DNA from 4 places in the Micromonospora sp. NPDC023869 genome. Region 4 is predicted to be linked to each of the others. Evidence: riboswitches for the same ligand, from Rfam matches in the RefSeq annotation. Region 4 holds a riboswitch; each other region holds the start of a gene.
The links. Region 4 has a riboswitch for cyclic di-AMP ahead of ACZ31C_RS01730 (coiled-coil domain-containing protein). Riboswitches for the same ligand answer to the same signal wherever they lie in the genome.

Region 1 (7,212 bases), on a different contig from region 4:
GCGCTGGTACTCCCACTCGACCTCGCCGTGCAGGGTGACCCAGCCCTGCGAGACCGTCACGTCGATCTGCTCGACCGGCACGAACGCGTGCCACTGGAGGGCGTGCGTCACGGCGGCGGCGATCTCCGGGTCGGTACGCTCCGCGCCGGTGGCCGTGTGCACGGCGAGGTCGTTGGCGACGGCCCGGACCTGGGCCACCCGGTGGGCGGCCCGTTCCGCCGCCCACTTCTTGGCGTAGCCGTCCACCCGTCCGGTCAGGGTCACCACGCCCTCCGCGACGCTCACCCCGATCTCGTGCGGCCGGACCCGGGGCTCCCAGTCGAGTTCGTCCAGCACCGCGGTCCGGATGTGCTCGTCGGTGCGCTGGATCGTCGAGATGCCGACCATCTCCTCGCTCCTCTCGCGGCGGCGGCTGCGGACCGGAACCGGTCCGCCGGGACCGAGCCTGGTCGAGGAGCGGGTGATCCGGCCTCACCCGCGTCGGGCGAGACGCCGCATACAGATGTTCGGGCGAGACGACAGATGTTCGGGCGAGACGCCGCGCACAGATGTAAGGAAGGGTCCCCTGCTATGCACGAGGCGTTAGCAGGGGACCCTTCCTTACATGCCGTCAGGTCAGTGGACCGGCGGGGGAGTCCGGGCGCTCGACGTCCACGAACTCGATGTCGTCGGCGGCCCGGTCCCGGCTGCCGGCGGCCCGCGCGGCGCTGCCGGCGGCCCAGCCGATCGCGGCGCCGACCAGGGCCGCGCCGATCAGCAGGGTCCAGGGCAGCGCGGGACGGCGTCCGGCGAGCGCGTCGAAGGCCACGCTGGCCCGGTGCCGCGCCTCCTCGGCCGCCGATCCGACCAGGTCACCGGCGTCGTCGGCGAAACCGGCCGAGGTGTGCCGCGCCGAGCGGGCGGCGTCCCGGATGCTGTCACCCGCCGAGACGAGGTGTTGCCACGCCTGGTCCGTGATCTGTTCCGGCTTGCTGCGACGGTCCAGCAGGTTGCTTCCGAACATGTGGTTCCCTCCTCGACAGTGCCGAAGCCGGTGGCCGGGCAGACCTCGGACGTCGGCGGTTCGCCACCGAGGCTGTGCCCCGCCGGACGCCACCGCAAACACCGTGCCCGCGTGGTCGGTGCCGGCCGCGTGGACGTCGCCCGCGCACCGGGCGCCGGGTGTCGCCGGCCGGCGTACCGGATCACCCCTGGGACACCACCGCGACGAACGCCGCGCGGGCGAAGTCGTCGTCGTCATCGTCGTCGTCATCGCCCCCGCCGCCGAACCCGCAGGCGAGCAGGAGGGCGAGCAGGGCGCTGACACCGGCCAGACCGGCAAGCCTGCGAAGCATCGCGTCGTCCCTTCGTCGTGGTCGTCATCGGTGATGCTAGGCACACTCCGCCACCGGCACCGGCTGGTCGCAGGTCAGGCCGTCGGCCGGCGGGGGCACGCCGGGGTCCCGGATATCGGACGGGCGAGCCGCGGCCCGCTACCCTGGTTCGTCGGTGCGAGCCTCGGCTTGCTCCGAGTGATAGGACGTAATAAGTCCGGATATGGGCGATTTGACGCGCCGATGTCCGCGAATTGCTCATCCCGAGGGGTGGCGACCGAGGCCGTCGGAGGAATACTCTCGGTCGCGGCCCGCGTACTGATGAGGCGCCCGTCGTACGGGCGAGTGGAGGTGCTCGCGTGAGCCTGTCGATCCTGCAGACGGTTCGGCCCGGTGGTGTCATCGAGATCGCCCCTCGGGGCGAGATCGACGTCGACACCGCGTACGAGGTGAAAGAGGCCATCGCCGAAGTGCTGGCCAAGGGGCGGCCGGCCCGGATCGAGCTCAACATGCGGCTGGTCACCTTCATCGACTCGGTGGGCATCAGCGCGATGGTCGCCGGCTTCCAGACGGCTGAGGTCAGTGGCGTCAAGCTGATCGTCACCGAACCCAGTCGGTTCGTGCACCGACAGCTCTGGGTGACCGGGCTGCTCGGTCTCTTCGGCGCGCCGGAGCCGTACTACGCCGGTGCCGCCGCCACTCCCGAGGTCCTTCCTGGCGGCTGACCGTCAGTCGCCGTCGAGACCGGACAGGTTCACGTCCGACACCTCGGTGACGGCGCGGACCGCCGTCACCGAGGCGTACCCATCGGCGAGCCATGCCAGGTCGGTCCCGGGCTGCACCGCCTGACCGGGCTCCTCCAGTGCGGTCCGCACGAAACCGTGGCCGGCCTCGGCGACGGTCATCTGCACCTGACCGAAGGTGGCCAGCCCCGCCCGGCGTACGCCGCGCAGCCGGTCCAGCGGCACGTCCGGCGAGTTGACGTTGAGCACGCTCTCCACCGGACCGGCGGTCAGCCGGGGGAGCAGGTCCAGGGCCACGTGAGCGGCGGTGGCCCAGTTCCGTTCGGCGTCGCGTACCCGGGCCGCGGCGGCCACCGCGGCACCTCCGCTGACGGCGGTCGCCTCCCCGACGGAGAGCACGTCCAGTGACACCGCCAACGCCCGGCAGCCGTTGGCGGCTGCGGTGAACGCCGCACCCACCGTGCCGGAGTGCAACACCGCCCGGCCCGCGTTCGCCCCCCGGTTGATGCCGGAGAGCAGCACCGACGGCGGCGGCCCGAACGCGCCGTGCACGGCGATCAACGCGATGAAGCCGGGTGAGCCGCCGACCCCGAAGGCCGGTACCCCGGCCAGATCCGGCAGCGGATGCTCACGGACCACCACCTGCCCGTCCTGCTCCACGGCACTCATCGCGGCGCTGGTGCCGCTCGCCTCCTCCAACGGTGCCGCGACCACCACGTCCAGCCCTCGGTCGACCGCCGCCCGGGCCAGCGCATGGATGCCCGGCGCGGCGATCCCGTCGTCGTTGGTGATCAACACTCGCAGGGTCATGCGCCACCCACCCGGTGGGCCAACTCGTCGGGGGTGGTGCGTTCCTGCCGGCGGACGCCGGCCGGCTCCAGGCGTACCCGGTCCACCAGGCCGGTGATCGAGTCCAGCCGCCCGGTGCCCAGCCCGTGCCGGGTGACGTTCAGCGCGCCGGCCGCCGCGCCGGTCCGGATCGCGGTGCGTACGTCACCGCCGCGCGCCACCACGGCGGCCACGCTGGCGGTCATCGAGTCTCCCGCACCGCGCGGGTCGGCCGCCTCCAGGCGGGGCATCTGCACCTCGAAGACCTCGCCGTCGACGAGGGCCAGCGCCGGCTTGTCGGCACGGCTGACCACCACGTTCTCGGCGCCGGTGGCGTGCAGCTCGTACATCGCCCGGGTGAGCTGCTCCTCGTCGTCGTCGGCCGCGCGGCCGTCGGCGATCAGCTCCTCGTGGCTGACCTTGACGAAGAACACCCCGCTGTCCAGCACGGCGGTGAGGTGGTCGCCGCAGAGGTCCACCACCACCCGGCTGCCGTTCGCGCCGAGGTCGGCGGCGAAGCGCCGGTAGAGGTCGGCGGGGACCAGCGACGGGTCGTTCGGGCCGCTCAGGATGCTCACCGCCGCCCGCAGCCCCTCGCCCAGCGACAGGTTGTAGAGCTCGTCCAACTCGTGTCGACTCAGCGGCTGCCCGGTCACGTCGACGATCTCCTGCCGGGTGCCCTCGCGGCGGTCGTGCACGTACCCGCCGCTGCCGCCGGAGTCCCGGGCCACCACCTTGAGGTCGACGCCCTCGCTGACCAGCAGGGGCTCCAGCACCTGCCCGATCTCGCCGCCGAGCGCGGTGCAGAGCACCACGTCGACGCCGTGCGACAGCACCATCCGGGCCTGCCAGACGCCCTGACCGCCGGGGTGCAGGTGCAGCTCCGGAGTCTCGTTGGGCTGGTCGATCGTGACCGTGAGCAGTGGGGTCGGCGCGAAGACCATCACATGTCCGGTCGCCGCGCTCACGACGCACCGTCGCACTGGGTCCGCTGCGGTCCGCTCATAACCGTTCCTCCCGGTCGCCACGAAATGTCCGCTTCGATGTCGACGGTAACCAAGGTGGCCGCAGAGCGCGCGGCGACGGGCGGGGCGGAACCGAGGCAGCCGCCTCGGAGTGCGGGAACGACGACGCCGGGTGGACCACCCGCGAGGGCGGCCACCCGGCGTGCCGTGTGGATCAGTACACCGACAGGTGCACGTGGTTGGTGTGGTCGCTGGACGGGTCGCCCCGCGCGCCGCTGTACGTCCGCCAGCCGCTGCTCGGCAGCCAGATCTGCTTGTACCAGATCACGTAGAGCACGGCGAGACGGTCGGCGTTGTTGACGTAGAACGCCGCCAGGTTGTTGCCGTACGTCCGGTCGCCGCCGGTGGCGACCCCGCCGAAACCGTTCTTCTGCGCCGCGAAGTCGCAGGCCCGACCCTTCGGGTGCTCACCCGAGCCGCCCGCGCGGTAGCAGGAGACGTACCGGGTGAAGCCGGCCGCCTTGGCCTGGTTGAGCGCGTGCAGGGTGCGGGGCGTGATGCAGCCGTTGGCCGGGGTGGGATCGTTGACGCTGCACGACTCGGCCGGCCAGGAGCCGTTGGAGTTGCGCGGTGCCGGCTTGGCGGTGGCGCTGCTGGAACCGCCGCCACGTGCCGGGGTCCGGTTGGCCCGCTCCTGTGCCGCAGCCCGCTCGGCCCGCTCGGCGCGCTCCTCGGCCACGGTCAGCGAGCGCTCGGCCTGCTCCTTGCGCTTGGCCATCACGGCCACCTGCTTGCGCTGCTCCTGCACCTCGACGTCGAGGGCCTGCTTGGTCTTGCTGACCTCGTCCCGGGTGGTCCGCAGGTCCCGCAGCGCGCGTTCCTCGTTGGCCGCCACCGCGTCCAGCGCCGCCGCACGGTCCATGAAGCCGGCCGGGGAACCGCTGTTGAGCAGCGCCGACGCGGCACCGAGCCGGCCGCCGCGATACGCCTGCGCGGCGATCTCGGCTACCTTGTCGCTGCGTTCGGTGAGCTGACCCTCGGTCGTGGTGAGCTGCTCGGCCAGCTTCTTCTGCCGGACGACCGAGCGGTCCAGGGCGGTCTTGGCGTCGAGGTAGCCCTTGCTGGCCGCCTCCAACTGGGCGCGCAGCGCCGGTGTGCCGCCCTCGTCGCCGACGTCACCGGGGGCTGCGGAGGCAGCGCTGAACGGAGCGAGCGCGGCGCCCAGGGCGAGGGCGAGCCCCGCAGCGATCAGGGCCGCCGTACGGGCGGCCGGTCTCACGGTTGCCACTGCTGGCATGCACATGTCCTTCCGTCAGCCGCCGACCGGGTTAGCTGACGGGTTCGGGACGGAAGATCCCTACCGCTGGACGCGGATGCACCCCTGGAACATGGTTCCCCGGTTCGCCCTGGCGGGCGATTAGGCGGCGGTCACCGCCGGCACCGTCGAGTGCCGCCTGGCGGAGACCGGGTCCGAGCCTACCGGTGCTGGTGGGGCTGGTGCAGCCGGTGTGACTCCTGGTGTTCCCCTGATCACCAGTAAACCAGACAAATGGGATTATTGTTGCCTTTCGCATTCCTCGTCCCGCTACCACTCCACCGTCCCACAGGCACCTGCGCTCGTCCCGGGCTCGATCTGCAACGTGGCGTGCGCGATGTCGAAGTCCTCGCGCAGTGCCGTACGGGCCGCGCGGAGCACCGTGCCGACCTCGACGCCCTCGGCGGTGGTCAGGTGGGCCGAGGCCACCTCCATCCCGGAGGTGAGCGTCCAGACGTGCAGGTCGTGGACGCCGGCCACGCCGGGCACCGCGGCCAGCCGGTCATGCACCGCAGTGACCTGGAGGTGCTCCGGGGCGGCCTGCACCAGGATGCGGACCGCCGCCCGGCCCAGACGCCAGGTACGCGGCAGGATGAACGCGCCGATCGCGACCGCCACCAGCGGGTCCGCCCACCACCAGCCGGTCAGCGCGATCAGCGCCGCCGCCGCGATCACCCCCAGCGAGCCGAGCAGGTCGGCCAGCACCTCCAGGTACGCCCCGCGCAGGTTGATGCTCTCCCGTGCCCCGGGTCGCAGCAGCGCGAACGCGACCAGGTTGGCGAGTAGGCCGAGCGTGGCCACCACCAGCACCGGCCCGGTACGCACCTCCGGTGGGTCGCCGAACCGGCGTACCGCCTCCACCAGCACGTAACCGGCGACGCCGACGAGCAGCACGGCGTTGGCCAACGCGGCGAGCACCTCCAGCCGATAGAGGCCGAAGGTGCGCTGTGGATGCGTGTCCACGCGTCGGGTGGCGGTCACCGCCGCGAGCGCCATCCCGATGCCGAGCACGTCGGTGAACATGTGCCCGGCGTCGGAGAGCAGAGCCAGCGAGCCGGTCCACAGAGCGGTCACCGCCTCCACCACCATCAGGACGGCGAGCAGCACGAACGCCGCCCACAGCCGGCCGGAGTGGCGGTGTGCGGCGTTCGACACCGAAGCGTGGTGGTGGTCGTGGCCCGCGCCCACGCAGACACCTTGCGTGCTGCGCCCCGCCGGGGACGGATCTATGCCGACATTGCTATATGTGCGCGCTCAGCCGGTCGGGTCGATCGTGGTCAGCCGCTGGGTGGCCCGGGACAGGGCGACGTAGAGCGTACGCACGCCGGAGCCCGGATCGGCACGGATCTCACCGGGGGCGACCAGCACCACGCCGTCGTACTCCATGCCCTTGGCCTCCAGGCTGGTCACCACCTGGAGGCGCTCGCCGCCGAGCCCGCCCAGCCAGGCCGCGACCTCGTCCCGGCGCGGCACCGGCGTGATCACCCCGACGGTGCCCTCGACCTCGCCGAGCAGCGCGCTCGCGGCGGTCAGCACGCTGGTCTCCAGCTCCGCCGCCGGCACCACCAGTGCCACCGGGTCGACCCCGGTGGTCCGCACCGCGGTGGGCAGGGCCAGGTCCGGGTACGCCCGCCGGATCTCGGCCGCCGCCACCGCGAAGATCTCCGCCGAGTTGCGGTAGTTGGTGGTGAGCGTGAACCGGTGCCGCCGACGACGACCCAACGCCTGGTCCCGGGCCCGGGACAGCTCCTGCGGATCCCCCGTCCACGCGGTCTGGGCCGGGTCACCCACCACCGTCCACGAGGCCAACCGACCGCGCCGGCCGATCATCCGCCACTGCATCGGTGACACGTCCTGCGACTCGTCCACCACCACGTGCGCGTAGTCGCGGTAGTCCTCGGGCCGCTCCCGGGCCGCCTGGCGGGCGGCCCGCTGCCGGTCGGCGTACGTGCTCAGCTCGCGTACCCCGCCGGCGAGCTGAAACGGGTCGCGCTTCGCGCGGGCCGGACGCACCGGCTTGCCGAGCAGCGCGTCCAGCTCGTCGAGCA
Region 2 (7,212 bases), on a different contig from region 4:
TCGCTGTCGCGCATGTTGACCGTGAAGCCGTTGGGCGTGATGGTGGCCGCACGGGTGGCCAGCAGCTTGTTCGCGGCGTGACTGAAGACCAGGTTGCCGGCGTTCTCACCGATCAGGTTCCGCTCGAACGTCTCCTCGGGCGAGTTGACGTCGAAGGGACCCTTCCGGGCCCGCATCAGGATCCGCTGGTGCATCGCTGACTCTGCCTCTCGTCGGTGCCGCCCCCCGCCTCGGCATGCCCAGCGCACCACCGGGCCGGATGGCGGGGTGGGTGCTCATCCAAGTCCCGGGAATAGTAGGCCACCGGGGGACCGGTTGACACCTGAGCCACATCCGCCCCATTGCGCCGGCCTCCCCGCCCGGTTCGAGGGGGAGTGCCCGCACCGGTATGGTGCCCGGAATGACCAGCACCACCGTCGTCGATAGGCCGCCCTCCACCACCCGACGCGGTGACGCCAGCCGATTGCCCTCGTTGACCGGACTGCGCTGGATCGCCGCGCTGCTGGTCTTCGGTTTCCACGCCGGCACCATGCGCATCATCGCCGAGCCCGGTCACCAGGCGGTGGTCGGCGAGATCTTCACCCTGGGCCTGTCCGGGGTGCAGTTCTTCTTCATCCTCAGCGGATTCGTGCTGGTCTGGTCGGCCCGGGTCGGTGACTCCCGCCGCCGGTTCTGGCGTCGCCGGATCGCCAAGATCTATCCGAACCACGTGGTGATGTGGGCGCTGGCAATGCTCGCGGCGCTCTGGTTCGCCGACCCGATCAACCCGGTGGCCGCGCTGGAGAACCTGTTCCTGCTCCAGGCGTGGGACCCGCGACCGGGCTACTTCTACAGCGTCAACAACGTGAGCTGGTCGCTCTCCTGCGAGCTGTTCTTCTATCTCTGCCTGCCGCTGGCGCTGCCGCTGGTCCGCCGGGCCAGGCCGTGGATGCTGTGGGCCGTGGTGATCGCCATGCCGCTGCTGATCCTGGCGCTCTGGCCCGGTCAGTTGCTGGTGCCGGAGCAGAGCCGGTGGTGGTTCGCCCAGATCTTCCCGCTGGTGCGGTCGCTGGAGTTCTGGATGGGCGTGGCCGCCGCCGAGCTGATGCTGCGCGGTCGCTGGCGCGGGCCCCGGCTGCCGCTGGCCACCGTGATCTTCGTCGCGACCTGGGTGGCGGCCTCGCAGTGGATCCGGGCCGAGCTCTGGGCGGCCCTGCTGTCGGTGGCGTACGTGCTGGTGATCGCGGCGGCGGCGGACGCCGACGTGCACGGCCGCCGGTCGCCGCTGCGCTCCCGGCTGATGGTCTGGCTGGGCGAGGTCTCGTTCGCCTTCTATCTGGTGCACGTCTTCGCGATCATGACGATCCTGCGGCTCACCGGCGACTGGGGCACCGGCCTGCCCGGCTGGTGGGGAGTGCCGGCGGTGATCGGGTTCCTGCTGATCACCCTGGCACTGGCCGCGTTGCTGCACCGCTACGTGGAGCAACCGATGATGCGGCGACTCGCCCCGAGCCGCGCCCCCGCTGCCGCGCCGCGCACCGCCGAGTTCGCAGGGCCGCCCACTCAGCCACCCGCAGAAGCGTGCGCGGAGCCGCCTGCGGGGTCGCCGGTGGAGCCGCCTGCCGAGCCGCCCGCCGGGCTGCCGAGGCAGCGGGTGGCGGGTGACGAGCCGAGCACCGCCGGTCGGCGCGAGCCGCACCACTGAGTCCATGGTGGATGGTCCTCGTCGGCCGTCCGACCTGCTGTTTCGTGTGTCATCGCCGGCGCGTCGCCGACGCGACACGCCCGTCGCCGATGCGATTCGACGGTGGTGGCGGTAGCGTGACGATGTGCTTCCCGTCGCGTCCGCCCGTCCCCTGTGGTGGCTGGCGCGCTGGGCGACGCGGCTGCTGACCGGGTTCGCGGTCGCCGCCGCGTTCACCCTCGGCGCCTGGGCGATGCCCGCCCAGGGCGCCCCCGCCGGGCACCCCGCCGTCGACCGGGTCGCGTCGTCCGCCCTGCTCGCGCAGTCGCCCCACGCGGGCTGGCAGCCCACGTCGGCCGGCACGCTGGTCGCGGTGGCCGGCACCGGGGTCGTCGACCGGGTCGACGTACCCGGACTGCTGCCGGAGGCGCGCCCGGAGCCGCAGCGGACTGCCGCGACGGCGGTCGCAGGTCCGGCGACATCCGCCCCGACGACGGTCGCACCGGCCGCCCACGGTGCCCGCGCCCCACCCGGCGTCTGACCTCGCGCCCCGCTGCGGCCCGCCAACCGGACTCCGCCGCAGCCCCCGTCCCGCAACGCCCGGGATCTCTGCCCGCGACGTATCCCGTCACCGCCCCGCCCGGCCCCGTGGCACCGCCACCGGACGACCGGATGCCGGCGCGGTCCGCTGTCAGCGCACCACTGCCCATGAGGTACCGCCATGGAGAAGACCGTCCTCTACCAGTTCCTGATCGAGGTGCCCCGGGCCGCCGCCATCTGGTCGGTGCTGCTCGTGCTCGCGCTGGGCGTGCTCACCGCCCTGGTCGCCCGGCCCGAACCGGCCTCGTCCGGCGCCGACGAGACCACCGGCCCGGCCGCCGACCCCGCCGAGGCCGAGGCGGCCGACCTGCGCCGCTACGCCGGTGAGGTGGCCGTGGCCGCCGCCGGGGCCGCGCAGAACGCCGTACGGCGGCAGGAGGCGTGGCGTACCGCTCAGACCGCTCTCGACCGGGCCTGGGCCGGATTCGACGAAGCGGAGAGCCGGGCCCGGCGGCTCGCCGGGGCCACCGCGCTGCCCGCCCCCCGCACCCCGCGCACCGCCAGCGAGTACGCCGCCCGGGAGCGCTGGCTGCACCACGCGGCGATGCAGGCGCACTGGCGCGGTGACCTGTCGGCGCGGCAGCTCACCGACGTGCTGGCGCGCCGGGCCGGCTGGGATCCCCGACTGCACCCGGCCGAACAGGAGGTCGTCCTGGCCCGGGTCGTCCGCGACAACCACCGGGCCGCGTACCGGGTCGCCGCCGAGCGGGAACGGGCCGCCTGGCGGGAGGCCGAGCTGGCCACCGACGCGGCCCGGGTGCTCTCCGCCGAGGCGTACGCCGCCGCGCAGCGCCTGCGGCCGAACCTGCTCCCGGCGCCCACCGCCACCGCCGTCGCACGTCCGGCCGCAGCAGTCCCGCGGTGGCGCCCGGCGCGCGTGGGGTGACCCGGCTCGGCGACCGGATAGTCCGGCCGGATTGGGTGAGCCCGGTCACATCCCTCGCCGGAACGGACGCCGAGGCGGGAACCGCCCGAGACGTGACGCGATGCCCGGAGACATTGTCTGCGGGTGGTCCCCCTGTCACCGCCTGTTGCGTCGATCGCCGTCGGTCCCGTTGCGCGACGTCGCTGACCGAACGCCCGAAAATCATCGACCTGGATCATGTTTGCGCAGGTCAGGACGGGTTGGCAGGGCAATGGTCGGCCAGTAGTGTCGGCCCGTCCGATGCGGTACCCGATCGCAGGAGGCGACGCCGCATCGACCCGCCTAATCGTGGTCTCACGAACCGGGGACCCACCGCACCACTGGGGTGAATCCGCGAGCCTCGGCTCACGGTAGGGCCGTCTTCCCGCCCGAACCCGTCAGCTAACCCGGTCGGCGGTGTCGGAAGGAGCTTTTCCTCTCGTGCATCCCCTCGTCGTACCCCTTGAGTTCCCGCACCTCCACGGCACCGCGGTGCCCGCGCTCGTCGGGCCGTCGGCCACGAGCTGACTGCGACCACCGCCCCCGCCCGGTCGACCGGGCGTCGCCCCTCGCACGGCCGTCCCCGTACTCGGGTGGTCCTCGACAGGTCCTGTCGAGCTGACCGCCGGAGCGGTTCGCCGTGCCTCCCTGAGCCCCCGTGGAGGACTCCGTGAAGCAGACCGTCACGCGCCAGCTACGCCGGCTGGCCACCGAACGCCCCTACCAGGTCGTCGCCGCCTCGGCCGCCGCGCTGGCGCTGGCCACCGGTGCCGGTGCCGTACTCGTCGGCACCGAGGACACCCCGGCCACCGCGCACACCACGACCGCCGTCGCCGAGTTGCGCGGCGACACCGCGGTCTCCCGCGCCGAGGCCCGGGTGGAGCCGACCCCGTCGACCCCGCCCAGCAGCGCGGCCCCGAGCAGCGCCGCGCCGTCGCCGTCGCCCTCGCCGAAGGCCACCTCGGCGGCTCCCTCGCCGGTGGCCACCAGTGCGAAGGCCGCGCCGAAGGTACCCGCACGGAAGGTCCTGGACTACGACTTCCAGGCGCAGACCACCGGCTACTACTGCGGTCCGGCCGCGGTACGCAACGCGCTCAGCGCCGCCGGTGTCGACCGTGACCAGGACACCCTGGCCTCCCAGCTCGGCACCACGTACGCCGGCACCAACTCGGCCCAGGACACCACCCGGGTGCTCAACGCCACGGTCAAGGGCGAGCCGTACTCGACCACGATGTTGCCGGGCGGCTCGGCCAGCCCGGCGCAGATGGACCAGCTCCAGGCCGACGTGGTGGAGGCGATCACCGACGGGCGCGGCGTCGTGGTGAACGTGGCCGGCAGCGCCACCGACACCGACGGCGGCTGGCACTCCTTCCCCGGTGGCCACTACGTCGCCGTGGTGGGCTACGAGGACGACGGTCGACTGGTCAAGATCGCCGACTCGGCCGACGCCTCGTACTACTCGTACTGGATGACCACCATCGACCTCGCCCACTGGGCCGCCACCCGCGGCTACTCCTCCTGAGAGGTAAGGAAGGGTCCCCTGCTATCGCCTGGTGTATAGCAGGGGACCCTTCCTTACATCCGGGGGTGCGGCGGCAGGTAGACGGCTCTGATGCGGTGCGTGCTGTCGAGCACGGAGAAGCCCTCGGCCGGATGGCCGAGGGCTTCCGCGTCGTACCGGGATCAGGCGTGCCGGTCGAGCTTCTTCGCCAGGCCGACGAAGCTCGCCCACGACACCGGGGTGAAGGCCAGCGTGCCGCCGTCCCGGTCCTTGGTGTCGCGCACCAGCACGACGTCGGACAGGTTGTCTGCGACCTCCACGCAGTCGTTACCGCTGGAGCCGCTACGGGTGGACTTGCGCCAGGTCGCGCCGTTCAGATCCATGGCTTCACAACATCCTTCATCAGCTCGATCGACTGCCGGCCAGACAGCGCCTCGTTGCGCACGGTCTCCCATTTGGACAGCAGGGTATTGACGTCTTCGTCCTTGTCGGCGAGGACCCCGCCGAGTTGGGTGTCCAGATTACCGACCCAACCACCGTCCGTGCTCCTTGCCAGGATGAAGGGGCCGGCCAACCCGGCGTGCATGCCGATGCCGGCAGGCACGAGGTGCACGCTGATGTTGGGCCGTTCGGCGAGGTCGATCAGGTGGTGCACCTGCTCGACCAGCACGTCGCGGAGGCGTTCGTCGACCCGCCGGAGCACCACCTCGTCGAGCACCGCGACGAACTGCGGCGGCTCCTCCTGGTCCAGCACCGCCTGCCGGGCCATCCGGTTCGCGAGTCGTCGCTCCACCCCGGCGTCGGTCAGGGTGTCGTCACATCGGATCACCGCGCGGGCGTAGCGCTCGGTCTGTAGCAGGCCCGGGACCAGCGTCGACTGGTAGCACCGGAGTTGCCTCGCGGTGCGCTCGGCCTCCAGGTAGGGCAGGAACCACGCGGGCTGGCGCAGCACCTCGGCCGTCCGCAGCAGTTCCTCGAACATGCCGCCGGTCTCCAGGACCTCGTCCGCCCGTTTGGCGAACGGCCTGTCGACCGGGCGGGTGCCGGTCTCCACCGCCGACACCAGGGACGCCGAGTAGTTCGACCGTCGGCCGAACTCCTCCTGGTTCATGCCCGCTGCCGTCCGCAGCCGGCGAAGCTGAGTGCGGATCAGCTCGTGCAGGTCGGAAGGCTGCTCGCGTTCCACGTCACCTCCAGGGGATTCATCAAGATCGCCAAGCTCCCGTCAGGGGCCGGATCGGCGCACCAGGACGCCGCCGTGGCCAGCGTCGATGCCTTCCGACAGTAGTCATGTCCTCACCAGACTGTCACTCATGCGGATCTGCTTCACGCCGTGCAGGGCTGGGGCGGGTTCTGCTCCGGGGCCGCCCGTGACATCCCCCCGTGCGCGGGCGGCCCTCCCGATCCCTTACCGACGGAGGTCGACGTGCGTACGCACCCGTACCAGTGTCCGACAATGGTCCTTCCGGTTCTGCCGCAGCGTCGGCGGGGCGCTCCGCTGCCCGGGTGGATGCGTCGTCCGACCCAGGCGCTTCCACTCCACGGCCCCGGACCGACCGGCTTCCTGACGCCGGCTCAGGCGTGGCGGTCGGATGGGCGGCCGTGCTGACCACCCAGCTCGCGAAGCCTGGCCGTGGCCCGCACGCCGACCGCCCGGTCGGCTCCGGCGGGAACACGCCGCACACTCCGGCGCGACCGACCTGGTTCTGCCGGGTCGACGGCCAGCCGTGGCCGTGTGGCGAGGCCAGACTGCTGCTGCCGGTGGAGTTCCGGGGGAACGTCCCCGGGCTGACGATCTATCTCGCCGGCCTGATGTACGAGGCCATGCGCGACCTCTACCAGCTCAACCCGCACGACGGCCCGGAGTCCGAGGAGCTGTTCGAAAGGTTTGTCGCCTGGGGCGCAGCGCGCCGGCCGGCTGTGGAGGTGCCGAGCTGAAGCAGCGCTGTCGGCCGAGGGCGAGAGGGCCTCCGGTTTCCCGCCGTCCCGCGAGTCGCCCACTGGTCGTGATCGCATCAAGGTAGTACATAACGGACGCGGAGGCCGTACCTTCGCACACGCGAAAGCACGGAAGGTTCACTCTCATGTCCCAGCAGAATCTGTATGCGCTGCCGATCGACGGCGCGCAGTTCACGACCTACTGCGGCGGGAACCTCGGCGGTGACAACGAGACCTGCGCCGAGGTCGCCCCGATCCCCGGCGTCGCCGACGCCTTCGTGGTGCGCGACAACAAGCAGGCCGGCGCGGGCAGCGAGCTGCGCCTGACCGGCGGCGAGATGGACAACCTCGCACTCGGCTGGGCCCGGGACCGGGGCCTGACCGCCTGACCACCGCACCTGGCAACAGCTCCGGCCGCCCTCGACCGGCAACGAGGGCGGCCGGTCCGAACAGCACAGAGAAGGACACAGATGCGCTGGGAAGGGCATTGGCACGGCTTCGGTCCATGGGTCGGTTCGCGTGCCGACTTCGCCAAGGAGGGGCCGCGCAGACCTGGCGTGGACCTCGGCGACGCGGAGACACAGATCTTTCTCGCCAACACCATGA
Region 3 (7,212 bases), 440 kb from region 4:
TGGCTGGGCGCTCTACGGGCTGGTCACCGAATGGATCGGCATCTTCGGTGTCGTCGGCATCGTGGCGCTGATCGCGATCCGGGTGGCCAATCGGCCGAGTCAGGCCGGACGCCGGTCCCGATTCACCGGCTCCACCATGTGGCAGGGCTACTTCGTCGAGGCCGTCGTTCTCGCCGTCCTGGTCATGGGCTTCCTGATCCGCGGCTTCAAGGTGGCCACCGACCACTTCGAGTACCCGACCTGGGCCACCCCGCTGAGTCACGCGGTTGGCTCGGTGCTGCCGGACTGGGAGTCCGGGGTCAGCGTCGCCGCCCTCATCAAGATCGCGATTTCGATGACCTGGCTCATCGTGATCTCGCTGAACGTCACCATGGGTGTCGCCTGGCACCGCTTCCTGGCCTTCCCGAACATCTACTTCAAGCGGAAGCCGGGTGCGTCCGGCTCCGGCCTCGGGCCGCTGCGGCCGATGATGAGCGAGGGCAAGCCGCTCGACTTCGAGGAGGCCGATCCGGAGTCCGACCAGTTCGGCGTCGCGCACGTCGAGCAGTTCACCTGGAAGGGCCTGCTGGACTTCAGCACCTGCACCGAGTGCGGCCGGTGCCAGTCGCAGTGCCCGGCGTGGAACACCGGCAAGCCGCTGTCGCCGAAGCTGCTGGTGCTCAGCCTGCGCGACCACGCGTACGCCAAGGCGCCCTATCTGCTGGCCGGCGGCGGCAAGGACCTCACCGGCGAGGAGAAGGCCACCGCCGCGCAGCTCGCCCACGTCGACGTGCTGGCGCTCGCCGAGGCGGAGAAGCCGCTGATCGGTGATGCCGAGGCGGGCGGCGTGATCGACCCGGACGTGCTCTGGTCGTGCACCACCTGCGGTGCCTGCGTCGAGCAGTGCCCGGTGGACATCGAGCATGTCGACCACATCGTCGACATGCGCCGCTACCAGGTGCTGATCGAGTCGAACTTCCCCTCCGAGGCCGGCGTGATGCTGCGCAACCTGGAGAACAAGGGCAACCCCTGGGGTGCGCCGCAGAACACACGGGAGGACTGGACCAAGGGCCTCGACTTCGAGGTGCCCCGGGTCGGTGAGGTCGAGGACTTCGAGTACCTCTTCTGGGTGGGCTGTGCCGGGGCGTTCGAGGACCGGGCGAAGAAGACCACCCGGGCGGTCGCCACCCTGCTGAACGAGGCGGGCGTCTCGTTCGCCATCCTCGGTGAGGGCGAGACCTGCTCCGGCGACCCGGCCCGCCGCATCGGCAACGAGTTCGTCTTCCAGATGCTCGCCCAGCAGAACGTGGAGACGCTCAACGAGGCGTTCGAGGGCCGCGAGAAGGCCAAGCGGAAGATCGTCGCGACCTGTCCGCACTGCTTCAACACCCTGGGCAGCGAGTACGGCCAGCTCGGCGGCGAGTTCGAGGTGGTGCACCACACCCAGTTGCTGGCGCACCTGGTCGCCACCGGCAAGCTGACCCCGGTGCAGCCGGTCGACGGCGGCGTCACCTACCACGACCCGTGCTACCTGGGCCGGCACAACCGGGTCTTCACCCCGCCACGCGAGGTGCTGGGCAGCGCCGTCGGCGCCGACGACGGCCTGGTCGAGATGCCGCGCAACAGCGAGCGCTCCTTCTGCTGCGGCGCCGGTGGCGCGCGCATGTGGATGGAGGAGCGGATCGGCAAGCGGATCAATGTGGATCGGGTCGAGGAGGCCATGTCCACCGGTGCGAGGACCGTCGCGGTCGGCTGTCCGTTCTGCTCGACGATGCTGAGTGACGGAGTCAACGGCAAGGGCGCCGGCGACCAGGTCGAGGTGGTCGACGTGGCCAGCGTGCTGTTGCGTTCGGTCAAGCCCGAGCAGGCCCGGGGCGCCGAGGAGGGCGAGCCGGTCGCCGGGTGACCAGCGCGTACGTCGGGACGTGGCGGCATCTGTACGGATGCCGACACGTCCCGATTTTTATATTGGCGTGGATAACTGTAACGAATTGGTCGACACCCTTTGTGTGCGATCGGTCGCGCAAAGGTGAATGAGCCGTTGGTCGCCTTGATTCCGCCGCGCGCGTTCCCCTAATGTGGGGCACCGACCGCCGTGGGTCGTCTGTCTCGCCCCTTACCGCTAGCGGGACGCCCGGTGGTCGGTCGCAAAGGAGTCGGTGCCGGTGGCAACCATGCCCCTCCATCGTCATGCGCCGGGACGCCCCACCCCCGCGCGCGGGCTGCGCAAGGTCGCTCGCCGTCTGGTCGTCCTGGTCGCCGCCGCTGCGGTCGGTGCTGGTCTGGTCGCCGCGCCCGCGTACGCCGAGCCGTCGGTGGACGAGATCGAGCGCCAGATCGACAAGCAGTGGCAGCAGCTCGAACCCACCATCGAGCAGTTCAACAAGGTGCGCTCGGAGCTGAGGGTCAATCGCGAGAAGGTCGACAAGCTGGAGAAGAAGATCCAGCCGTTGGCCCTGGAGACCGAGTTGGCGATGAACCGGGTCGCGGGTCTCGCCTCCCGGTACTACATCACCGGCCCCTCGCAGGAACTCGGCGCGGTGCTGCTCAACGCGAAGCCGGACCAGCTCGGTGAGCAGATGGCCCTCCTCGACCGGCTGGCCTGGGAGGAGCGCCGTCAGCTCGAGGGCGTCATGAAGATCCGGAAGAAGTACGACGACCAGAAGGCCACGCTCGACGCGCTGATCGTCGACCAGGAGGCCAAGCAGAAGCAGCTCGCGGCGAAGAAGAAGCAGATCGACGCCGAGATCAAGCGGCTGGAGCGGTCCCTGCCGGTGACCACGGTCAAGACCACCAACTGCCCGACCATCAACGGTGTGGTCAGTGACGCGGCCCGGACGGCCATCCGGACCGCCTGCGCGCAGGTCGGCAAGCCGTACGTCTGGGGTGCTACCGGCCCGAACTCGTTCGACTGCTCCGGTCTCACCCAGTACGCGTACCGGGCGGCGGGTATCTCCCTGACTCACTTCACCGGCGCCCAGTGGCGCGAGGGCAAGGCGATCTCGCGGGCCGACGCCCGCCCCGGTGACCTCGTGTTCTTCCGCAGCGACGTGAGTCACGTCGGGATCTATCTGGGCAACAACACGATGGTGCACGCGGCGCGTGCCGGTGTCCCGGTCAACGTCTCGCCGATCACGACGATGCCGGTCGCCGGGTTCCGTCGACCAGGCTGACGCCTGAGCGCGTACGCAGGAACCACGGAAGGCCCTCGGTCAAGCGACCGGGGGCCTTCTTCGTTGTCGGATTAATGCACCGAGAGTGACGGTGTGGGTGTGTTGCGTATCGACACTGGTCGTCCCTACGCTGGTCAATCGTCGGGCCGCTGGCACGACCGCCCACCCGGGGCGGTGACGGTCCGACACCGCCGAGTCGCTGTACGAGCGAGCCGGGGACCCAGGTTCCCGGGGTGAGTCCGCGATGTCGCGGTAGGGCGCCCCCTTCCCGCCCGAACCCGTCAGCTAACCCGGTAGGCGGTCTGGGAAGAAGGAGTACGCAGCCCGGTGGCACACCATGCCCCGCGGCCTCCGTCGTACCGGTCGGCGAAGCCCGGCCCGACGACGGATGCGCCGCGATTCCGCTGGTACCGCTGCACCACCGCACTCGCCGCACTCGCCGCGACCGCCGTTCTGCTGACCGGCGGCGCGACGGCGGCCCACGCCGACCCCACGGTCGACGACATCGAGCGCCAGATCGACGAGGACTGGAATCGGCTCGAAGCCGTCATCGAACGACACAACGCGACCCGGCAGGACCTGGCTGGCACCCGCCGCGAGGCGGACGCCCTGACCGCTCGCATCGCCCCGTTGCAGCAGCAGGTGGACGAGGCGATGAAGCGGGTCGGTGCGCTGGCCGCGCGGGCGTACCGCGGCGAGCCGGTCCGCGCCGTGAACACGCTGCTGGGTAGCCGGTCGCCGGGCGAGGTCATCGCCCAGCTCGGCGTGCTCGACCGGTACGCACGCTTCCAGCAGGAGGATGTACGCCAGGCGCGTGAGCTGCGGGACGAACTCGCCGCCGCCCGAGCCGGACTGGACCGCACCATCGCCGAGCTGACCCGCACCGAGGCTGACCTGGCCGGGAAGCGGCGGCAGATCGACACCGAGATCGAGCGGCTGCAACGGTTGCGGCTGCGAGCGCACGACGACGGGGGTGGTGGTCCGTTGCGGCCAGCGCCCTGTCCGGCCACCTATCCGGGTGGCCCGGCCGGTGAGGCGGTCACCTTCGCGTGCGCCCAGATCGGCAAGCCGTACTCGTGGGGGGCCGAGGGGCCGCACGCGTACGACTGCTCGGGTTTGATGCTGGCCGCGTGGGCGCGGGCTGGAGTGGCGCTGCCGCACAACGCGGCGCGGCAGCGGCAGGTCACCGCCTCGGTCGGTCGCGGCGACCTGCGCCCGGGTGACCTGGTCTTCTATTTCCGCGACCTGCACCACGTGGGGATGTACGTCGGTGGCGGCTGGGTGGTGCACGCCTCCCGTGCGGGCAAGCCGATCGCGATGAAGCGGATGGACACCAGTCCGATCCACAGTTTCGGTCGGCCCGGCTGAGTCGCCGGGCGGACGACCACGGGCCCGCGTCCGCGCGGCGCGGGCCCGCCGGTGGTCAGCGGGTCGGCCAGGTGCGCCAGTTCTGCCAGGCGCGGCTCGGCGTCGGGCCGCGCTGCCCCTGGTAGCGCGAGCCGTAGACGAGCGAGCCGTACGGGTGCTCGGCGGGCGACGAGAGCCGGAAGATGCAGAGCTGGCCGATCTTCATGCCGGGCCAGAGCATGATCGGCAGGTTGGCCACGTTGGACAGTTCCAGCGTCACGTGACCGGAGAAGCCGGGGTCGATGAAGCCGGCGGTGGAGTGCGTCAGCAGGCCGAGGCGACCGAGGCTGGACTTGCCTTCGAGCCGGCCGGCGAGCTGGTCGCCGAGCGAGATCACCTCAAGCGTGGAGGCGAGCACGAACTCGCCCGGGTGCAGCACGAACGGCTCGCCGTCGGGCACCTCCACCGGCGAGGTGAGATCGTCCTGCTGGGTGGCCGGGTCGATGTGTGTGTACAGGTGGTTGTTGAACACCCGGAACAGCTTGTCCAGGCGGACGTCGATGCTGGACGGCTGCACCAGGGTGGGCTCGAAGGGCTCCAGCGCCAGGGTGCCGGCCTTGATCTCGGAGACCAGGTCACGGTCGGAGAGCAGCATCGCCACACCTTAGCGGCCGGTAGTCGTGACCTGCGTGTCGGACTACCTGCTTAGAACGTATGTTCGATAGGATGTCGGCATGGCTTCCTGGTCCGATTTCGCCGTCGACGAGCCCCGACTCGCCGACGGGATCCGTCTTCTCATGCAGCAGTACGGCCCGGGCTTCGGCTATCTGGCCACGGTCCGCGCCGACGGCGGGCCCCGGGTGCACCCGGTCTCCCCGGTGATCACCGACGACGGTCTGTTCTGCTTCGTGATCGACTCACCGAAGCGGCGCGACCTGGAACGCGACGGGCGTTACGCGCTCCACTCGTTCCCGGCGGAGGAGAGCGACGACGAGGCGTACGTCGCCGGCCGGGCCCGACCCGTCACCGACGACGCCACGGTGGCCCGGTTGGCGCTCGCGGCCCGCGCCGCCCCGCACGCCGACTGGCGTCTGTTCGAGTTCACCGTCGACGTGGCGATGCTCGCCCGGCACGAGCGCGCCGCCACCGGCGGGCTGGTCGGTGAGCCGGCCGTGCAGGTCTGGCTCGACCCGGCCGGCGCCACCCCGCAGGCCGCCCGGCCCACGCCCCACCGGACCCGCGCGGCCCGACATGTCCGCGCCGCCTGAACCGACCGGTGCCGGCCCCGCCTGACGACGGGACCGGCACCGGAGGTACGCGCCGACGACTCCCGCGCTACGCGCGGTAGGTGTTCCACGCGTTGATCATCCGGGTCGCCTGGCCCGGGGTGAACTGGTACATGCAGGTGTCGTAGGTGTAGTCCATGAAGTTGGTGATCGGGTCCAGCCCCGTGGTGGAGCAGGTGTCCCGACCGGTCGGGCACTGGTAGGCCGCCGACGCCTCCGCCGGAGTGTCCGAGACCTGGTCGCCGCTGCCCGAGCAGCCGCCCTGGAACGTGTGGTACAGGTTCAGCCAGTGGCCGACCTCGTGGGTGCCGGTGTCACCCTGGTTGTAGTTGGTGGCGGTGCCACCCGGCAACGACTCGCTGAGCACGACCACGCCGTCCATCACGTTCAGCGTGGTCTGCGGGAAGGTCGCCCAGCCGAGCAGGCCGTTGCTCAGCGCACCCAGATAGATGTTGAGCGTGCCCTTGGTGCCCTGGCGGAGCTGGGTCTTCATCTGCCGCTCGGCCGTGGAACCCTGCCGGATCGGATACCACGACGTGTTGGTGACCCGGTTGATGCTCTGCAACTGGAATGCGAAGGCGGTGGCGGCACCGCCGGTCGCACCGGCGAACGACTGGTTCAACACGCTGATCTGCGACTGGATCATCGAGTCGGGGATGTTCCCGCCGGCCCGGGTGGTGTCCTTGCGGATCACGTGCACCACGACCGGAATCGTGACCGAGGCCGCAGCGGCCTGGGCGCTGAGCGTACGCTGGCCGACCCGCTTGGCCCGCTCCTGCAACAGGTCGGCGAACTCCGACTCCCGCTGGTGCAGTTGAGCCATGGTCAACTCGTTCGGGTCGTGCTTGACGACCGCGTCGCCCCGGACCCGGGCCGCAGTGCCCGTCGGGTCCTCGCACACCTCGTCGGCGGAGACGGCGGCAGCCGTCGGAATGGCGGCCGTGGTGGCCGCCGGGAGCAGACCGACCGTGGCCACACCGAGCGCCACCGCCAGCGACGTCGATGCGATGCCGGCGATCCGCCGGTTCAGCAGGACGGGACGGAGTCCCATAAGCCCACCTCTTTCTGGCGACGCGACTGGGGGTTGTGTCGCGCCGTGCGGGAAACGTGGGCCAGACGTTACAACGCATAGACAAATTTGAGAATGGCTATGTGTTGCCGGCTTGCAACTTCTTGCGGAGCGTGCGGAGGCGGGCCGGGCGGGGTGGTCGGCGGGGGTGGCTGGGTGCACCGGGGCGGCGGCTCAGGTACAGTGGTGCCGCTTGCGGGTGTAGTTCAATGGCAGAACATCAGCTTCCCAAGCTGACAGTGCGGGTTCGATTCCCGTCACCCGCTCCACCGTGAAGCCCAGGTCAGGATGCGCTCCCGACCTGGGCTTCATTCATGCCGACCGCTTGCTGGGCGTGCTGTGCCCGCTGCGAGTCAGG
Region 4 (7,212 bases):
CAGCGGCATCCCGGTGGCCGCGGACAGCCGGCGGACGTCCGCCTCCGCCGTCTCGTACGCCTTCCACGCCCGCTCGGCCTCGTCCTGCGCGGTGAGCCACTCCTCGCGACGGCGGCGGGCCGTGGCGTCGGCCCGGTCGGCGGCCACGGCCACCTCCTCCGCCCAGCGGTCCTGGTCCCGCTGTTCCTCGGTGTGCTCGGTGCGGCTCGGCAGTGCCGCCTCGCGGATCCGGGTGCCCGCGTCGAACCGGAGGAGGTGTCGGGGGCGCAGCAGCAGGGCGGCGATGGCGAGGATCACCACCCCGAGCAGGCTCAGCCAGATCACGGCGGCCATGGGGACGTCGGGCATGACGTAGGAGAAAGCGGTTCGCATCATCAACACCTCTCGCGGTCGGATGAGGGTCGTCGACTGGGGGAAGGTCTGTGGTCGCCGAGGTCAGCGACAGGACGTCGGGCCGGGCCGGACGGGTCCGCGACAGCGGTGTGCCCCCGGGACGCTCGGCGACGGTCGGTCGCCGTGTCCGGGGGGTCGGGCCGGGGCGGCGGACGGTCGCGTGGGCCGGTGGGGCGTCCTGAGGCGGGCCGTCGGTCAGGCGGCCGGTGGACCGCGACGGGTCGGCTCACCGTTGCCGACAGTGGGTCGCGGCGCGGCGAGCTGGTGGACCGTGGTGGTGGCCGCGCCGGACTCGGCGGCCGGCTCGGGGCGAGCGGGCGGCGGGGTCGGGACCGTGGGCTGCGTCGGTGAGGTCGCCAGCGTGCCGGAGGCCCGCACCTGCTCGGCGACCGGTGCGACGGTGCCCGGCCAGGTCGGCAGGTCGGCGGTGACGGACCAGGCGCGATGATCGGCGACGGCGTGGATCGGCTGGTCGCCCGCCGGGCGCAGTGGCAGGTTGGCGGCGGCCGTGCCGAGACCGACCGCCAGCACGAGGGCGGCCAACGCCAGTCGGGTCAGCTCCCGCAGCGTGCGCAGCGTCGCCGGCCACAAGGGACGGGCGAGCGCGACGGACGACACGTGTTCAACCTATCGTCCCCGTGTCGATAACGCATGGGCGCGAGTGGGATGGGATCGGTGAACCACGCCACGTAGTCGACTGTGGACGGTACGGGCTAGTCGGTGAACAGGGCGAGCAGGTCGCCGACCTGGCGGTCGGCTTCGGCCGGGTGGCGGAACCGGCCGGCCGGGTTCAGGGTGTACTCGTTGCGGCGGCCCACCCGGGTGCGGTGCAGATAGCCACCCGCCTCCAGGTCGGCGACGATGGCCTGGGCGGCGCGTTCGGTGACCCCCACCTCGCTGGCGACGTCGCGCAGCCGGGCGGTGGGGTTGCGGGCGATGGCGAGCAGTACGTGTGCGTGGTTTGTCAGGAAAGTCCAGTTTCGGGTGCTTTCTCGCTCGTCTGAGGTCGCCATGCCCGCCATCGTATGGCCTGCCCCTGTCACGCTCCGGAGCTGCGCTCGCGCCCGCCCGTCTCGATTGGCAAGCGTTCTGGAATACATGAAATGCAGATCACGCATAGCTTGACGTGCCTTGCGCTGCGTGTGACGGTTGGTGGCAGCCCGTGGCCAGCGCCGGCCGGGATGACCAGGCATTCCACCGAGAGGCGAGGTGACGCCGGATGAGTCGACCCGGAACGATCGGAGCGCAGCCCGGTCCCGAACGTGAGTACCTGACCGCAGACCTTCCCGGTTCGCGGGAGCGCGCCCTCGCCGAGCTGATCGCCGGCAACCGTCGCTTCGTCACCGACACGCTCCGGCACCCCAACCAGAACGCCAGCCACCGGGCCGCCGTCGCCGCCGAGCAGCATCCCTTCGCGGTGATCGTGGGCTGCTCCGACTCCCGGCTCGCTGCGGAGATCATCTTCGACCGTGGGTTGGGTGATCTCTTCGTGGTCCGGACCGCCGGGCACACCATCGGCCCGGAGGTGCTGGGCAGCGTCGAGTACGCGGTGAGCGTGCTGCGTACGCCGCTGGTGGTGGTGCTCGGGCACGACTCGTGCGGCGCCGTCCAGGCGGCCCGGGCCGCGGCGGCCACCGGCACCGCTCCGTCGGGGCACCTGCGGGCCGTGGTGGACGCGGTGGTGCCCAGCCTGCGCCGGGCCGAGCAGGCGGGGGTCGACGATCTGGACGCGATCGTCGACATCCACATCGCGCAGACCGTCGAGGCGATGCTGGAGTCCTCCGAGGCGCTGGCCGCCGAGGTGGCCGCAGGCGGGTGCGCGGTGGTGGGCATGTCGTACCGGCTGGCCGCCGGTGAGGTGCGGACCGTCGCGGCGGAACCCGCCGAGATGGCGGGTGTGGTCACGCCCGTGGGCTGACCCGCCGGATTGCCCGACACGGACGACGAGGGCCGCTCCGCCGGACGGCGGAGCGGCCCTCGCAGGTCACCCGGACGGCGCTCAGAGCAGCGACACGTGCACGTGGTCCGTGTGGTTGGACGGGCCGCTGTAGGACCGCCACCTGTTCTCGGTCGGGAACCAGATCTGCCGGTTCCAGATCACGTAGTAGATGCCGAGCCGGTCGGCGTTGCGGACCAGGAAGGCCGCCAGGTTGTTGCCGTAGATCCGGGTGTCGTTGTTGTGCCAGGGGCTGAACCCGCTGTTCTGCAACGACCAGTCACACGCCCGGCCCTTGGGGTGCTCGAACTTGTCACCGGGCCGCCAGCAACCGACGAAGCGGTCGAAGCCGGCCCGCTTGACCTCCTTGTACATGTGCAGGGTGCGCGGCGTGATGCAGCCCGACGTGGTCGGGTCCTTCTGGCTGCACGACTCCGGCTTCCAACTGCCGTCGGACGCGCGGTTCGGCGCCACCCGGGCGACCGGCGAGGTGGCGGCCACCAGGCCGCCGGTCAGGCTCTCACCACCGACCAGGCGGAGTGACTTCTCCGCCTCGGTCTTCTTGCGAGCCATGTCGTTGGTTAGCTTCTGCTGCTCACGGACCTCGGCGTCGGACGCGAGCTTGGCCTGGTCGGCGCGCTCCCGGATCGTGTTGACCTCGCCCAACTTCTTGTCGTTGAACAGGTTCAACTCGTCCAGGGCGGACGCACGGTCCATGAACGAGTCCGGCGCGTTGCTCTGCAACAACATCGCTATCGCACCCACCCGGCCGGTGCGGTACGACTGCGTCGCGATCTCGGCGACCTGCGGCCGGAGCGCGTCGAGGTCGGCCTGTGCGCGGCGCAGCTCGACGTCGAGCTTGAGCTGGCGCTTCTTGGACCGCTCCAGCTGGTTCTTGGCCTTGGAGAAGTCGCGGTTCGCCGACTCGATCAGGTCGTTGAGCATCGGTGGGTCGTCGTCGTGCTCAGCTGGCGCGGGTGGGTTCGGCGCGGCCATGGCCGGCAGGGGCCCGGCGAACACGGCGAACGCGGCGAACACGGCCACCACAGGGGTCATCCAGCGGCGTAGGGGTGCCGTCACTTCTTTCCCTTCCATCGACCGCCGACCGGGTTAGCTGACGGGTTCGGAACGGAAGTGGCCCCTACCGCTGACGCGGATTCACCCCACCTACCTGGGTCCCCGGCTCGCCTCGCGGCGATTGGGCGGTGGCACCGCAGGCGCCGCTGCGCGCCTTCGTCGGTGACCGGCTGTGAGGTTACCCGACGGTCCATGTCGGTCTCTACGCCCCGAACCCGGCTAGATGCGTCATTTCGTAATCGCGATGGGTGACCAACGACACGGGCACGAACCGTGTCGGCAGGGGCGGTCACGCTGCGGGGTGTCACCATGTGGTGTCCGTGCTCCTGTCCGGGTCGGGCCACCGCGATCCGGTGGCGGGGGGTGTGTCACGCGCACGCGCGGTGCTGAGCGCGTGCAGGGCCTCGGTCCGGTCCGTGCCGGGCCGGGGAGTCGGGGGAGTGGGGCCGTCGCCGTCCGGCCCGTCGTCGTGGCCGTGGTGGCCGCCGGGCTCCGGGTTGTCCCGCCGTCCGGCGGTGACCACCAGCGCGGCCAGTGCGGTCGTCAGCGGTACGGCGGCGACCAGCCCCAGCGTGGCCACCACGCTGCGGACGATCTCCTGGGTGAGGAACTCGCTGGTCACGATCTGGCCGAGCGCGCGGGTGTCGGCGGTGAGCAGGAGCAGCAGCGGCAGCGACGCGCCCGCGTACGCCAGCACGATGGTGTTCACCACCGAGGCGATGTGGGCCCGGCCGACCCGGGTCGCCGAGCGGTACAGCTCCCGGCGGGTGAAGCTCGGGTTGGCGTGACGCAGTTCGGTCACGGCGGCGGCCTGGGTCACCGTGACGTCGTCGAGCACGCCGAGCGAGCCGATGATGATGCCCGCGAGCAGCAGGCCGTGCAGGTCGACGTCGCCCCGGAACATGGACAGCGTGGTGGCGTCCTCGCTGCCGAAGCCGGTCAGGTGGGTGGCCCGGGTGGCGGCCAGCCCGAGCAGGCCGGTGAGCACCAGGCTGCCGAGCGTGCCGAGGACGGCCACCGAGGTCTGTGCCGAGATGCCGTGCGTCAGGTACAGCACCACGAACATGATCAGTGCCGCGCCGACGATGGCGACCACCAACGGCGGCTGGCCGGCACTGATGCCGGGCAGCACGAAGGTGATCAGGATGGCGAAACTGGCCGCCAGACCGCCGAGCGCGGCCAGGCCGCGAAGCCGCCCGAACGCCACGATGGCGGCGGCGAACAGCACCGCGAGCCAGATCAGCGCCTTGCCCCGCTGGTGCTCGGCGATGTTGTAGTAGCTGAGCGAGGGGTCCTCGGGATCGGTCAGGGAGACCAGGATGATCTCGTCGCCGACGCTGACCCGGGGCGCTCCCGGGCCGTCCGGCAGCGGCGTCTGCACGTCCTGACCTTCGTCCGGGCCGTTGTCGACCCGTACGGTCACCGTGCCGCACTGCTGCCCGGCGGTGGTCGGGGTGCCCTCGGGCACGACCGGGTTCGGTGGGCAGGGCTCGTTCACCACGCGGGTGACCGTGCCGTGGTAACGAGGCGTGTCGTCGGCGGCCTCGGGCCGGGGCGGGTCCGAGGGCCAGAGCACGAGCGCGGCGACCAGGGTGACGAGGAAGAGGGGGACCACCGTCACGATGAGGATCCGCCGCACCCGGGGTGGGGTGGGCGGAGCGGAACGGGTGTGGTCGGCGCCCATTCATTGTCTCCCAACGATTCCAAGGCGAACTACGTACCGGCGGGCGAGAAGGTTCAGCGCCGCCGGTCGGCAGCTGCGGCGGGCATCCGGAATGGCCCGAGCGTGGCAGGATGGCTGCGTACCGTGAGGGCGGGGCCGGCTCTCGGCAACCGCAGCAGGGCTGCGGCCGGGGTGCGCAACCGCGGCAGGGCTGCGGCCGTGTCACACCGCCACACGCGGGCGGCGGCAGTGCGCCGCGACCGTGTCGGGGGTACGGCGACGGGCCGCCGAAGGTCTGCTGCGGCGGTGGTGCGTGCCCGACGGCGGGCGGGGGCCGGGAGGCTTCCGGATCGGCTGGCCATCGTGGCGAATGGTAGCCAGGTCGGCATCGGAACGCAGGTCGCGAGCGTGTGTCGGGGACGGGCGTCGGAGACGACACTCCCGGCCGGGCGTGCGGGTGGGTCGGGTCAGCCGCGGCTCATCAGGCGACGGGCGGGTCAGCCGCGCTTCATCAGGCGGCCGACGGCGGCCATCATCTCGGAGGCCATCTCGTCGGCGCGGCCCTCGGCGGCGCCCTCGTGCATGCAGTGCCGGGCGTGTCCGTCGAGCAGGCCGAGAGCGACCTTGTCCAGCGCGGCCTGGATCGCGGAGATCTGGGTGAGCACGTCGATGCAGTAGCGATCCTCGTCGACCATCTTCTCGACGCCGCGTACCTGCCCCTCGACACGACGTAGCCGGGCGAGCAGTTGGTCCTTGCTGGCGGTGTAGCCGCGGATCGGCGCGGGTGTGCTCATGAACACGAGGATAACGTACCCCTGGGGGGTATGGTACGGTCACGGTTGTGGATACCCCCCGAGGGTATTCGACGAGGTGCCCGGCCGGGTGGGCGGGCCCTGGAGAGGAGAGTTGCCATGGTCACCACGGCGTACCAGGTGCAGGGCATGACCTGCGGCCACTGCGTCAGCGCGGTCAGCGCCGAGGTCGGCGCGATCCCCGGCGTCGAGGACGTCCAGGTCGACCTGGCCAGCGGCCAGGTCACCGTCACCAGCGCGCAGCCGCTGGACCCGGCCGCCGTCCGGGCCGCAGTCGACGAGGCCGGTTACGAGTTGGTCGCCGCCTGAGGCGACCGGAGACCGAGGTGTCCCGATGAACACGGCGACGAAGTTGAGCGGCTTCGCGCTCGGCCTCGCGGCGGTGTTCGCCGCCGCGTACGGAGTCGGCCAGGTGACCGGCCCGACGGCCCCGGTCACCGCGACCGGCCACGACAGCGCGACCGGCCACGGCGACGGCCCGGATCAGGGCGGGCACGACGAGAACGCCGGACATGACGACAAAGCCGGGCACGACGCGGGCGCGACCGGGCATCTGCCCGGCGGGCTCCTCGTCTCCGAGCGCGGCTACACCCTCGTGCCGGTCGAGGCCCCGGCGGGCGAGTTCGCCTTCCGGATCACCGGCCCGGACAGCCGGCCGGTGACCGGCTACGACGTGGTGCACGACAAGCCGATGCACCTGATCGTCGCCCGGCGTGACCTCTCCGGCTTTCGCCACGTGCACCCCGAGCTGACGCCGGACGGCACCTGGCGGGTCGCCACGCCGCTCACCGCGCCCGGAGTGTGGCGGGCGTTCGCCGACTTCACCCCGACCGGTGGCGAGCCGTTGACGCTCGGCGTCGACGTGACCGTCCCCGGCACGCTGACCGAGCGGCCGCTGCCCGCCCCGGCGCCCACCGCCACGGTCGACGACTACACGGTCACCCTGGACGGCACGCCGCAGCCGGGCCGCTCGTCCACGCTGACGCTGACCGTCGAGCGCGACGGCGTACCCGTCACCGACCTGGAGCCGTATCTCGGGGCGTACGGGCACCTGGTCGCGCTGCGGCAGGGTGACCTGGCGTACCTGCACGTCCACCCGGAGGGGGTGCCGGACGACGGGCGCACCGAGCCCGGACCCCGGGTGAGCTTCGCCACCGAGTTCCCGTCCGCCGGTGCCTACCGGCTCTATCTCGACTTCCGCCACGGCGGGGTGGTACGCACCGCCGAGTTCACCGTGCACGTCGGGGACCCGGTGCACGTCCCGGTCGGCCCCACCGCCGCGCCGGACGACGGGCACGGTACGCCCGGACACGGGCACGACTGAGGGACCA

Region 1: another riboswitch for cyclic di-AMP. It lies ahead of ACZ31C_RS20180 (coiled-coil domain-containing protein); the one in region 4 lies ahead of ACZ31C_RS01730 (coiled-coil domain-containing protein).
Region 2: another riboswitch for cyclic di-AMP. It lies ahead of ACZ31C_RS22000 (C39 family peptidase); the one in region 4 lies ahead of ACZ31C_RS01730 (coiled-coil domain-containing protein).
Region 3: another riboswitch for cyclic di-AMP. It lies ahead of ACZ31C_RS03885 (NlpC/P60 family protein); the one in region 4 lies ahead of ACZ31C_RS01730 (coiled-coil domain-containing protein).

Annotation. Positions count from the first base shown of each region.
Region 1 covers NZ_JBVHKD010000007.1:96,328-103,539, forward strand. The annotation lists gene ACZ31C_RS20150 (BON domain-containing protein) at 1-387, opposite strand, end outside; gene ACZ31C_RS20155 (hypothetical protein) at 611-1,003, opposite strand; gene ACZ31C_RS20160 (hypothetical protein) at 1,185-1,334, opposite strand; gene ACZ31C_RS20165 (STAS domain-containing protein) at 1,673-2,038, shown strand; gene surE (5'/3'-nucleotidase SurE) at 2,042-2,866, opposite strand; gene ACZ31C_RS20175 (1-phosphofructokinase family hexose kinase) at 2,863-3,828, opposite strand; gene ACZ31C_RS20180 (coiled-coil domain-containing protein) at 4,064-5,146, opposite strand; cyclic di-AMP (ydaO/yuaA leader) riboswitch at 5,151-5,283, opposite strand; gene ACZ31C_RS20185 (cation diffusion facilitator family transporter) at 5,435-6,352, opposite strand; gene ACZ31C_RS20190 (HelD family protein) at 6,419-7,212, opposite strand, start outside.
Region 2 covers NZ_JBVHKD010000008.1:116,269-123,480, forward strand. The annotation lists gene ACZ31C_RS21980 (polysaccharide pyruvyl transferase family protein) at 1-194, opposite strand, end outside; gene ACZ31C_RS21985 (acyltransferase family protein) at 401-1,684, shown strand; gene ACZ31C_RS21990 (hypothetical protein) at 1,809-2,204, shown strand; gene ACZ31C_RS21995 (hypothetical protein) at 2,385-3,149, shown strand; cyclic di-AMP (ydaO/yuaA leader) riboswitch at 3,458-3,599, shown strand; gene ACZ31C_RS22000 (C39 family peptidase) at 3,826-4,689, shown strand; gene ACZ31C_RS22005 (DUF397 domain-containing protein) at 4,851-5,051, opposite strand; gene ACZ31C_RS22010 (helix-turn-helix domain-containing protein) at 5,042-5,854, opposite strand; gene ACZ31C_RS22015 (hypothetical protein) at 6,250-6,606, shown strand; gene ACZ31C_RS22020 (hypothetical protein) at 6,753-6,995, shown strand; gene ACZ31C_RS22025 (hypothetical protein) at 7,164-7,212, shown strand, end outside.
Region 3 covers NZ_JBVHKD010000001.1:898,835-906,046, reverse strand. The annotation lists gene ACZ31C_RS03895 ((Fe-S)-binding protein) at 1-1,885, shown strand, start outside; gene ACZ31C_RS03890 (C40 family peptidase) at 2,154-3,152, shown strand; cyclic di-AMP (ydaO/yuaA leader) riboswitch at 3,332-3,467, shown strand; gene ACZ31C_RS03885 (NlpC/P60 family protein) at 3,480-4,520, shown strand; gene dcd (dCTP deaminase) at 4,576-5,154, opposite strand; gene ACZ31C_RS03875 (pyridoxamine 5'-phosphate oxidase family protein) at 5,234-5,767, shown strand; gene ACZ31C_RS03870 (zinc metalloprotease) at 5,835-6,836, opposite strand; tRNA gene ACZ31C_RS03865 (tRNA-Gly) at 7,050-7,123, shown strand; gene ACZ31C_RS03860 (hypothetical protein) at 7,167-7,212, opposite strand, start outside.
Region 4 covers NZ_JBVHKD010000001.1:456,473-463,684, reverse strand. The annotation lists gene ACZ31C_RS01750 (hypothetical protein) at 1-372, opposite strand, end outside; gene ACZ31C_RS01745 (hypothetical protein) at 589-1,011, opposite strand; gene ACZ31C_RS01740 (helix-turn-helix transcriptional regulator) at 1,107-1,415, opposite strand; gene ACZ31C_RS01735 (carbonic anhydrase) at 1,613-2,311, shown strand; gene ACZ31C_RS01730 (coiled-coil domain-containing protein) at 2,393-3,409, opposite strand; cyclic di-AMP (ydaO/yuaA leader) riboswitch at 3,413-3,544, opposite strand; gene ACZ31C_RS01725 (YibE/F family protein) at 3,711-5,090, opposite strand; gene ACZ31C_RS01720 (metal-sensitive transcriptional regulator) at 5,567-5,863, opposite strand; gene ACZ31C_RS01715 (heavy-metal-associated domain-containing protein) at 5,981-6,190, shown strand; gene ACZ31C_RS01710 (hypothetical protein) at 6,216-7,205, shown strand.